Regions from separate parts of the Streptomyces sp. NPDC020681 genome, predicted to be linked through region 1. Evidence: predicted binding sites of a transcription regulator. Region 1 holds the regulator's gene; the other holds the start of a gene.
What was found. The regulator HrcA, encoded in region 1, represses chaperone genes, less so after heat shock. The targets are predictions, from matches to a motif close to TTNGCACTCNGNNNNNCNGAGTGCNAA.
Positions count from the first base shown of each region.

Region 2: a site for HrcA is predicted at 2,927-2,953, ahead of groES (co-chaperone GroES). Genes of this name have one in related genera too.

Region 1 is NZ_JBIRTX010000024.1:7,765-12,199, forward strand. It holds gene ACH4YL_RS35280 (nitronate monooxygenase) at 1-835, opposite strand, end outside; gene dnaJ (molecular chaperone DnaJ) at 941-2,080, opposite strand; gene hrcA (heat-inducible transcriptional repressor HrcA) at 2,081-3,106, opposite strand; gene ACH4YL_RS35295 (MBL fold metallo-hydrolase) at 3,276-4,007, shown strand; gene ACH4YL_RS35300 (DUF3097 domain-containing protein) at 4,018-4,435, shown strand, end outside.
Region 2 is NZ_JBIRTX010000014.1:80,852-85,286, reverse strand. It holds gene ACH4YL_RS28585 (sigma-70 family RNA polymerase sigma factor) at 1-635, shown strand, start outside; gene groL (chaperonin GroEL) at 753-2,381, opposite strand; gene groES (co-chaperone GroES) at 2,474-2,782, opposite strand; gene ACH4YL_RS28570 (polysaccharide deacetylase family protein) at 3,456-4,331, opposite strand.

The sequences.
Region 1 (4,435 bases):
CCAGCCCGCGGGCCGGCCGCCCGGAGAAGGCGCGGGTGAGTTCGGTGCGTACGAACAGCGGGTTGGTCATGGCCTGCTTGTGCAGCGTGTTGGCGCCGGACTCCGGACAGACCAGGAACGCCGTGCCGAGCTGCGCCCCGACCGCTCCGGCCGCGAGCGCGGCGGCGATCTGACCGCCGCGCATCAGGCCGCCGGCCGCGATGACCGGCAGCTGCACGGCCTCGCGGACCAGCGCAATGAGCGTGAGCAGGCCGACGCCGGTCCCGTCGGCGGCGATGTCGTCACGGTGCGTGCCCTGGTGTCCGCCGGCCTCGATGCCCTGGACGCACAGAGCGTCGGCACCGGCCCACTGCGCGGCCTGCGCCTCTTCGGGCGTGGTGACCGTGACGACGGTGAACGTGCCGGCCTTGGCGAAGGACTTGAGCACATCGCGGCTCGGGCAGCCGAAGGTGAAGGAGACCGCGGCCACCGGGTCGTCGAGGAGGATCGCGAGCTTGGCCTCGTAGCCGTCGTCACGCCCGGAGTCGGGGTCGCCGAGCGGGGTGTCGTACCAGGTGGCCTCACCGGCGAGCTGATGCCGGTAGACCTCGACGGCGGCGGGGTCCGCGGTGTTCGGCTGCGGCATGAAGACATTGACGCCGAAGGGCCGTCCGGTGAGGCCCCGGATCTGTTTGACCTCCTGGTACATACCGTCCGCGGTCTTGTACCCGGCAGCGAGAAACCCCAGCCCACCGGCCTCGGACACGGCCGCTGCGAGCTGAGGGGAGGAGGCACCGCCCGCCATGGGGGCCTGCACGATCGGATACCGGCAAAGATCGGTCAGTGCGGAGGACATGCGTGCATGGTGCCATGCCACTCCGCGCCCATCGAATCCGGAGGCGGGCCGCACTCCGCAAGGGGGTGCGCCCCGCCCTGTCCGGGCACCGGCAGACGCCTCGGGCTACCGACCGTTGAACGCGTCCTTGAGCCGGGAGAACAGGCCCTGCTGACCCGGCTGGAACTGGCCCAGCGGGCGCTCCTCGCCGCGCAGCTTCGCGAACTCACGCAGCAGCCGTTCCTGCTCCGGGTCCAGCTTGGACGGCGTCATCACCTCGACGTGCACGATCAGGTCGCCGCGGCCGCCGCCGCGCAGATGCGTGATGCCGCGCCCGTGCAGCGGGATCGACTGGCCGGACTGCGTGCCGGGACGGATGTCGACCTCCTCGAGGCCGTCGAGCGTCTCCAGCGGCACCTTCGTGCCGAGCGCGCCCGCCGTCATCGGGATCGTCACCGTGCAGTGCAGATCGTCGCCGCGCCGCTGGAACACGGCATGCGGCAGCTCGTGGATCTCCACATAGAGGTCACCGGCGGGCCCGCCGCCGGGGCCGACCTCGCCCTCGCCCGCGAGCTGGATCCGGGTGCCGTTGTCGACGCCTGCCGGGATCTTCACGGTCAGCGTGCGACGGGACCGGACGCGGCCGTCGCCGGCGCACTCCGGGCACGGCGTCGGGACCACGGTCCCGAAACCCTGGCACTGCGGGCACGGCCGCGACGTCATGACCTGGCCCAGGAACGAACGCGTGACCTGGGAGACCTCACCGCGGCCGCGGCACATGTCGCAGGTCTGCGCCGAGGTCCCCGGCGCCGCGCCCTCACCGGAGCAGGTCGTACAGACCACGGCCGTGTCGACCTGGATGTCCTTCGTCGTGCCGAAGGCGGCCTCGTTGAGGTCGATCTCCAGGCGGATCATCGCGTCCTGGCCCCGCCGCGTACGCGACCGCGGGCCCCGCTGCGACGCCGTCCCGAAGAACGCGTCCATGATGTCCGAGAAGTTTCCGAAGCCACCGGCTCCGAAGCCGCCCGCGCCACCGGCGCCGCCGGCCTGGGACAGCGGGTCGCCGCCGAGGTCGTAGACCTGCTTCTTCTGCGGGTCCGACAGCACCTCGTACGCTGCGTTGATCTCCTTGAAGCGCTCCTGAGTCTTCGGGTCCGGATTCACATCCGGGTGAAGCTCACGCGCCAAGCGCCGAAACGCCTTCTTGATCTCGTCCTGAGATGCGTCGCGGCGCACGCCGAGTACGGCGTAGTAGTCCGTGGCCACTTACGACTCCGCCAGGATCTGTCCGACGTAACGTGCCACTGCGCGTACCGCTCCCATCGTTCCGGGGTAGTCCATGCGGGTCGGTCCGACCACGCCGAGTTTGGCTACTGCCTCGTCGCCCGAACCGTAGCCGACCGAGACGACGGACGTGGAGTTGAGGCCCTCATGGGCGTTCTCATGACCAATCCGTACCGTCATGCCCATGCCGCCCGATTCCTTGGCCTCGCCGAGGAGCTTGAGCAGCACCACATGCTCTTCGAGCGCCTCCAGCACCGGCCGGATGGTCAGCGGGAAGTCGTGCCCGAAGCGGGTGAGATTGGCGGTGCCGCCGATCACCAGACGCTCCTCGGTCTCCTCGACCAAGGTCTCGAGCAGCGTGGAGAGCACCGTGGAGACGGCGCCGCGGTCCTCCGGCTCGAAAGAGTCGGGCAGGTCCTGCACCAGCTGCGGCACATCCGCGAACCGGCGTCCGACGACCCGGCTGTTGAGCCGGGCCCGCAGATCGGCGAGCGAGGTGTCGCCGAACGGCGCGGGGCAGTCGATCATGCGCTGCTCGACCCGTCCGGTGTCCGTGATCAGCACGAGCATCAGCCGGGCGGGCGCGAGGGAGAGGAGTTCCACATGCCGGACGGTCGACCGGGTCAGCGAGGGGTACTGGACGACGGCGACCTGTCGGGTCAGCTGCGCCAGCAGCCGTACCGTACGGCCGACGACGTCATCCAGGTCCACCGCTCCGTCCAGGAAGTTCTGGATGGCGCGGCGCTCGGGCGACGACAGCGGCTTGACTCCGGCCAGCTTGTCGACGAACAGGCGATAGCCCTTGTCCGTCGGAATCCGTCCGGCGCTGGTGTGGGGCTGGGCGATGAAGCCCTCCTCCTCCAGCACGGCCATGTCGTTGCGCACGGTGGCCGGTGAGACCCCGAGCTGGTGACGCTCGGTGAGCGCCTTGGAGCCGACGGGCTCCTCGGTGCCGACATAGTCCTGGACGATGGCGCGCAGCACTTCGAGTCTGCGTTCGCTGAGCATCGCGCACACCTCCAGCTGTGGATCCTCGGTGGGGACTGCCTTGGCACTCGATACGTCCGAGTGCCAGCATTTCCCCGTGCCAGTGTACGGCCGTGGGGTAGGCACCTAGCAAGGGCGGCCGGCCACGCTACCGCGCGCTTGTGCTGGTCGTTGCCAGTAGCGTCGCCGTATGGACGTCAGTTGGGAAGACTTCGGCTGGGAGCGGCTGGCCGACGGGGTGGGGCGCCGACGGCTGCCGGTCTGGGACGCGACCATTGGTTTGATCGCCGGCGAGGACGCCGTCCTGATGTACGACACGGGTTCCACGCTCCGCGAGGGCGCCGAGCTCCGCACCCAGGCGCAGGCGCTGCTGGGCGGCCGCCGGGTGACGCATATCGCACTGAGCCATCCGCATTTCGACCATGTGCTGGGGACGGCGGCGTTCGCGGGGGCCGAGGTGTACGGGGCGGTCGGCGTGGCCGATCTCATGCGGCGGGACCGGGACGAGCTCCGGGCCGAGGCCGTCCGGGAGGGTGTCGGCGTGGAGGACGCGGCGGAGGCGACCGATCTGATGGTGACGCCGCAGCATCTCGTCTCCGGCGAGTGGACGCTGGACCTCGGTGGCCGCCAGGTGCTCCTGGCCAACGTCGGCCCCGGCCACACGGGTCACGATCTGGCCGCGCTGGTGCCGGCCAGCGCGGCCGGCCCGGAGGTCGTGTTCTGCGGCGACCTGGTGGAGGAGTCGGGCGAGCCGCAGGCGGGCCCGGACGCGATTCCGTCGCGCTGGCCGGCGGCGCTGGACCGGCTGCTGTCGCTCGGCGGCGAGGACGCGGTGTATGTGCCGGGTCATGGCGCGGTGGTCGACGCGGACTTCGTCCGGGCACAGCGTGAAGCGCTGGCGGAGCGCTTCGGGGTGTCGTAGCGTCGGCCAAATGCGCAGCTACAGCCCGGACCTGACGCCCCCGTGGAAGCGGTCGACACCGGTCCCCGAGGTGCCAGCGGAACCCGATCTGGTCGTGGAGGAGGTCGCCACGGGCTTCTGCGGGGCGGTGATCCGCTGCGAGGCGGGGACCGTGACGCTGGAGGACCGCTTCGGCAAGCACCGGGTGTTCCCCCTGGCCCCGCGCGGCTTCCTGCTGGAGGGCCGGGTGGTGACCCTGGTCCGCGCGTCCACGGCGGCCCCGTCCGCTCCGGCCCGCACGGCCTCGGGTTCGGTCGCGGTCCCCGGCGCGCGGGCCCGGGTGGCGCGGGCGGGCCGCATCTATGTGGAGGGCCGGCACGACGCGGAACTGGTCGAGAAGGTCTGGGGCGACGACCTCCGCATCGAGGGCGTCGTCGTCGAATACCTCT
Region 2 (4,435 bases), on a different contig from region 1:
CCGGTCCGGGCGTCGGTCCGGGCGTCGGTCCGGGCGTCGCCGATCCCGAGCACGAGGTGCTGTTGGCTGACTCGGTGGGCCTCGCGCTGCTGGTGGTGCTGGAGACGCTCGGGCCCGCCGAACGGCTCGCGTTCGTACTGCACGACATGTTCGGCATGCCGTTCGACGAGATCTCGCCGATCGTGGGGCGCACGCCGACCGCGACCAGGCAGCTGGCCAGCCGGGCCCGCCGCCGGGTGCAGGGCACGACCACGGTCCCGGACGATCTCAGCCGTCAGCGTGAGGTCGTCGATGCCTTCCTCGCGGCCTCGCGCGGCGGCGACTTCGACGCGCTCGTGGCGCTGCTCGACCCGGATGTCGTGCTGCGCGCCGATGTCGGAGCGATGCCCGGCGCGGTGTCGCACGAGGTCCGCGGGGCACGCGAGGTGGCCGGGCAGGCGCTCACCTTCCAGCGCTTCGCGCAGTTCGCACGGCCTGCGCTGGTCAACGGCGGTGCCGGCGTCGTCACGGCGCCGGGCGGCGAGCCGCTGTCGGTCATGGGCTTCACGATCACGGGCGGCAGGATCGTCGAGATCGACATCCTGGCCGATCCGGAGCGGCTGAGCCGGCTCGACCTGGCGTTCCTCAACGACTGACGCTGGTCGTGGTCCGGAAAAGCACCGGGCCCGGTGCCCCCGCGACGGGGGCACCGGGCCCGGCTTCGTACAGCTGCTCAGCCAGTCAGCTGCTGAGCTACTCAGCTAGTCAGCTACTCAGTGGGAGTGGCCGTGACCGTGGCCGTGACCCGCCTCGGACTCGTCCTCGGCCGGCTTCTCGACGACCAGGGTCTCGGTCGTGAGCAGCAGCGAGGCGATGGACGCGGCGTTCTCCAGCGCGGAGCGCGTGACCTTGACCGGGTCGATGACGCCGGCCTTCACCAGGTCGCCGTACTCGCCGGTCGCGGCGTTGAAGCCCTGGCCCTTGTCCAGCTCCGCCACCTTGGAGGTGATGACGTAGCCCTCGAGGCCGGCGTTCTCGGCGATCCAACGCAGCGGCTCGACCGCGGCGCGGCGGACGACGGCGACGCCGGTGGCCTCGTCACCCTCCTTGCCGAGGTTGCCCTCGAGCACCTTCACGGCGTGGACGAGCGCGGAGCCACCACCGGAGACGATGCCCTCCTCGACCGCGGCGCGGGTCGCGGAGATGGCGTCCTCCAGACGGTGCTTCTTCTCCTTCAGCTCCACCTCGGTGGCGGCGCCGACCTTGATCACGCACACGCCGCCGGCCAGCTTCGCGAGGCGCTCCTGGAGCTTCTCGCGGTCCCAGTCGGAGTCCGTGGACTCGATCTCGGCCTTGATCTGGTTGACGCGGCCCGCGACGTCCGCGGAGTTGCCGCCGCCGTCGACGATGACGGTGTCGTCCTTGGAGATCGTCACGCGGCGGGCGCTGCCCAGCACGTCGAGACCGGCCTGGTCGAGCTTGAGGCCGACCTCCTCGGCGATGACGGTGGCACCGGTGAGGGTGGCCATGTCCTGCAGCATCGCCTTGCGGCGGTCGCCGAAGCCCGGGGCCTTCACCGCGACGGCGTTGAAGGTGCCGCGGATCTTGTTGACGACCAGCGTGGACAGGGCCTCGCCCTCGACGTCCTCGGCGATGATCAGCAGCGGCCTGGAGCCGCCGGCCTGGATGACCTTCTCCAGCAGCGGCAGCAGGTCCTGGATCGAGGAGACCTTGCCCTGGTTGATCAGGATGTACGGGTCGTCGAGGACGGCCTCCATACGCTCCTGGTCGGACACCATGTACGGGGAGAGGTAGCCCTTGTCGAAGGCCATGCCCTCGGTGAACTCCAGCTCCAGACCGAAGGTGTTGGACTCCTCGACGGTGATGACACCGTCCTTGCCGACCTTGTCCATGGCCTCGGCGATGAGCTCGCCGACCTGCTGGTCCTGCGCGGAGAGCGCGGCGACGGCAGCGATGTCGGCCTTGTCCTCGATCGGACGGGCGGTCGCCAGCAGCTCGTCGGAGACGGCCTTGACGGCGGCGTCGATGCCCTTCTTCAGGGCGGCCGGGGAGGCACCCGCGGCGACATTGCGCAGGCCCTCGCGGACGAGCGCCTGGGCCAGCACGGTGGCGGTGGTGGTGCCATCACCAGCGATGTCGTTGGTCTTGGTGGCCACCTCCTTCACCAGCTGCGCGCCGAGGTTCTCGTACGGGTCCTCGACCTCGACCTCGCGGGCGATGGTGACACCGTCGTTGGTGATGGTGGGTGCGCCGAACTTCTTGTCGATGACGACGTTGCGGCCGCGGGGGCCGATCGTCACCTTGACCGTGTCGGCAAGCTTGTTGACGCCGCGCTCGAGGGCGCGACGGGCGTCCTCGTCGAACTTCAGAATCTTCGCCATGGGAGCTTTCTGTCCTCTCAAACGAGCTGCGCCCCTGGCCACCCGGCGACATCAGTGCGGGAGCCAGGGGCGCAGATCAAAACGTGGGTGAATTACTTCTCGACGATTGCGAGCACGTCGCGAGCCGAGAGGACGAGGTACTCCTCGCCGTTGTACTTCACCTCGGTGCCGCCGTACTTGCTGTACAGCACGACGTCGCCGGTCTTGACGTCGAGCGGCAGGCGCTCGCCGTTCTCGAAACGACCCGGACCGACCGCAAGGACGACGCCCTCCTGGGGCTTCTCCTTCGCGGTGTCCGGGATGACCAGGCCAGAGGCCGTGGTCTGCTCGGCGTCGAGCGGCTGGACCACAATGCGGTCCTCGAGCGGCTTGATGGCAACCTTGGAGCTGGCGGTCGTCACGATCCGACCTCCCCCTTCGGAGATCTCACGGGGTTAACTGTCTGAGTGGCGACCAGGTGGATCCGTCGTCGCGGGTGCCGGACCTGCCTGTCGCGCGTTGGCACTCTCCAGTGGGGAGTGCCAGAGCCGAGACTATGACCGCGATTAGCACTCGGTCAAGCGGAGTGCCAATCCACTGCGCTGTGCGAGTCCCGCAGACTGCCCGCGAGGGCCGGGGCGCGGGTGCTCGATCATTGTGCGGCGGTGCGACCCCGATGGGGACAACGCGCGTGCGCGCCACTCCGTTCCGCACGAACGTACGGACATGTGCAGCGGCCCGTCGTCACGGCTGCGAGGCGGAATGAATCCCGTGGATACGGCGCAGCAGACGGGTCGTCGGTTCCGTGAGATCGGGGGCCTGAGGGCCGTCGGTGCGAGGTGACAGGCGGGGGCCGTGGTCCTGGCGGGCGTGGTTCTGGCGGGCGTGGTCCTGGCGGGCATGGTGCGCGGGAGGGCCGGGATCCGCGCCCGCGCGCGGCTGGGCGGGGGCGGAGTACCGGACGGGGCGGAGCAACCCTCTGCACGGCCTTGCTGCCGAGCCGTTCGATGGGATCGACGCACGGCGTACAGCCCGAGGAGGCGAGCAGCGCACCGGTCACGACCGCCAGCGCGGCCGGAATCCGGTGCGCGCCGCTCATACGTAGTCCTCCAGCTTCGCCACCGCGTATCCCTTGTCCGTGACCGTCTTCATCACGCGCCGGATCATGTCGGGCATGGTGCCCTTCCAGTCATCGCGCCCGCGGAAGTGCGTGAGGATGATGTCGCCGGGATGCAGGTCCCGGTCCCATTCCCGCCACTCCATGTGATCGGGAAACGCCTCGGCGGCCCACAGGGGCACGGCCTTGACTCCGCACGACTTGGCGGCGCGCAGGGTGCTCTCGTTGTAGTTCCCGTACGGCGGACGGAAGAGCGGCGGCCGCTTTCCGTAACGCTTCTCGATCTTCGCCTGCTGACCGCAGATCTCGGTCTTCTGCTTGGCGTACGAAAGTCCGGGCAGATAGCGGTGGTTGAGGGTGTGGTTGTGCAGCGAGACGCCGAGATCCTGCATCCGCTTGAAGTAGCCGTAGTTGTCGTTGATCACGTAGTCGCTGAGGAAGGCGCTGTACGGGATCTTGAGCTCGCTCATCATGCGGAGCAGGTTGGGGTCCTTCTCCGCGCCGTCGTCGATCGTCAGGAAGACAATCTTCTCCTTGACCGGGACCGTGGTGAAGACCGGTGGCAGGGACTCGCCACCGTCGACCTCGAAGCCCTTGCGGGTGGTGATCTTCGGCTTGACGGCGGGCGGCCGAGGCGCGGCCAGCGGAGTCTTCGCGAGCCCCCACTTCTTGGCGACGGCGGCGCGCGCGACCTGATCGCGCCGGACCTTCTCCGTGTACGCGGCGAGCGCGGCAGCCGGACCCGCCGGCCCTTCGGCCAGCTGACCCGGGGCGGGCTCCGACCCGTCGCGCTCGTCCGAGGGCCCGGCCGCGCAGGCGGAACCGGCCAGGGCGACGAGGAGCACGCCCGCCATCACCCGTACGTGTCGCAGTTGACGAACCGGCGGGCAATTCACCCGGCTTTTCTGCTTTTGTCTTACTAGCTGCATGGCGCCGCATCCTGTCAGCGCCGGACCCG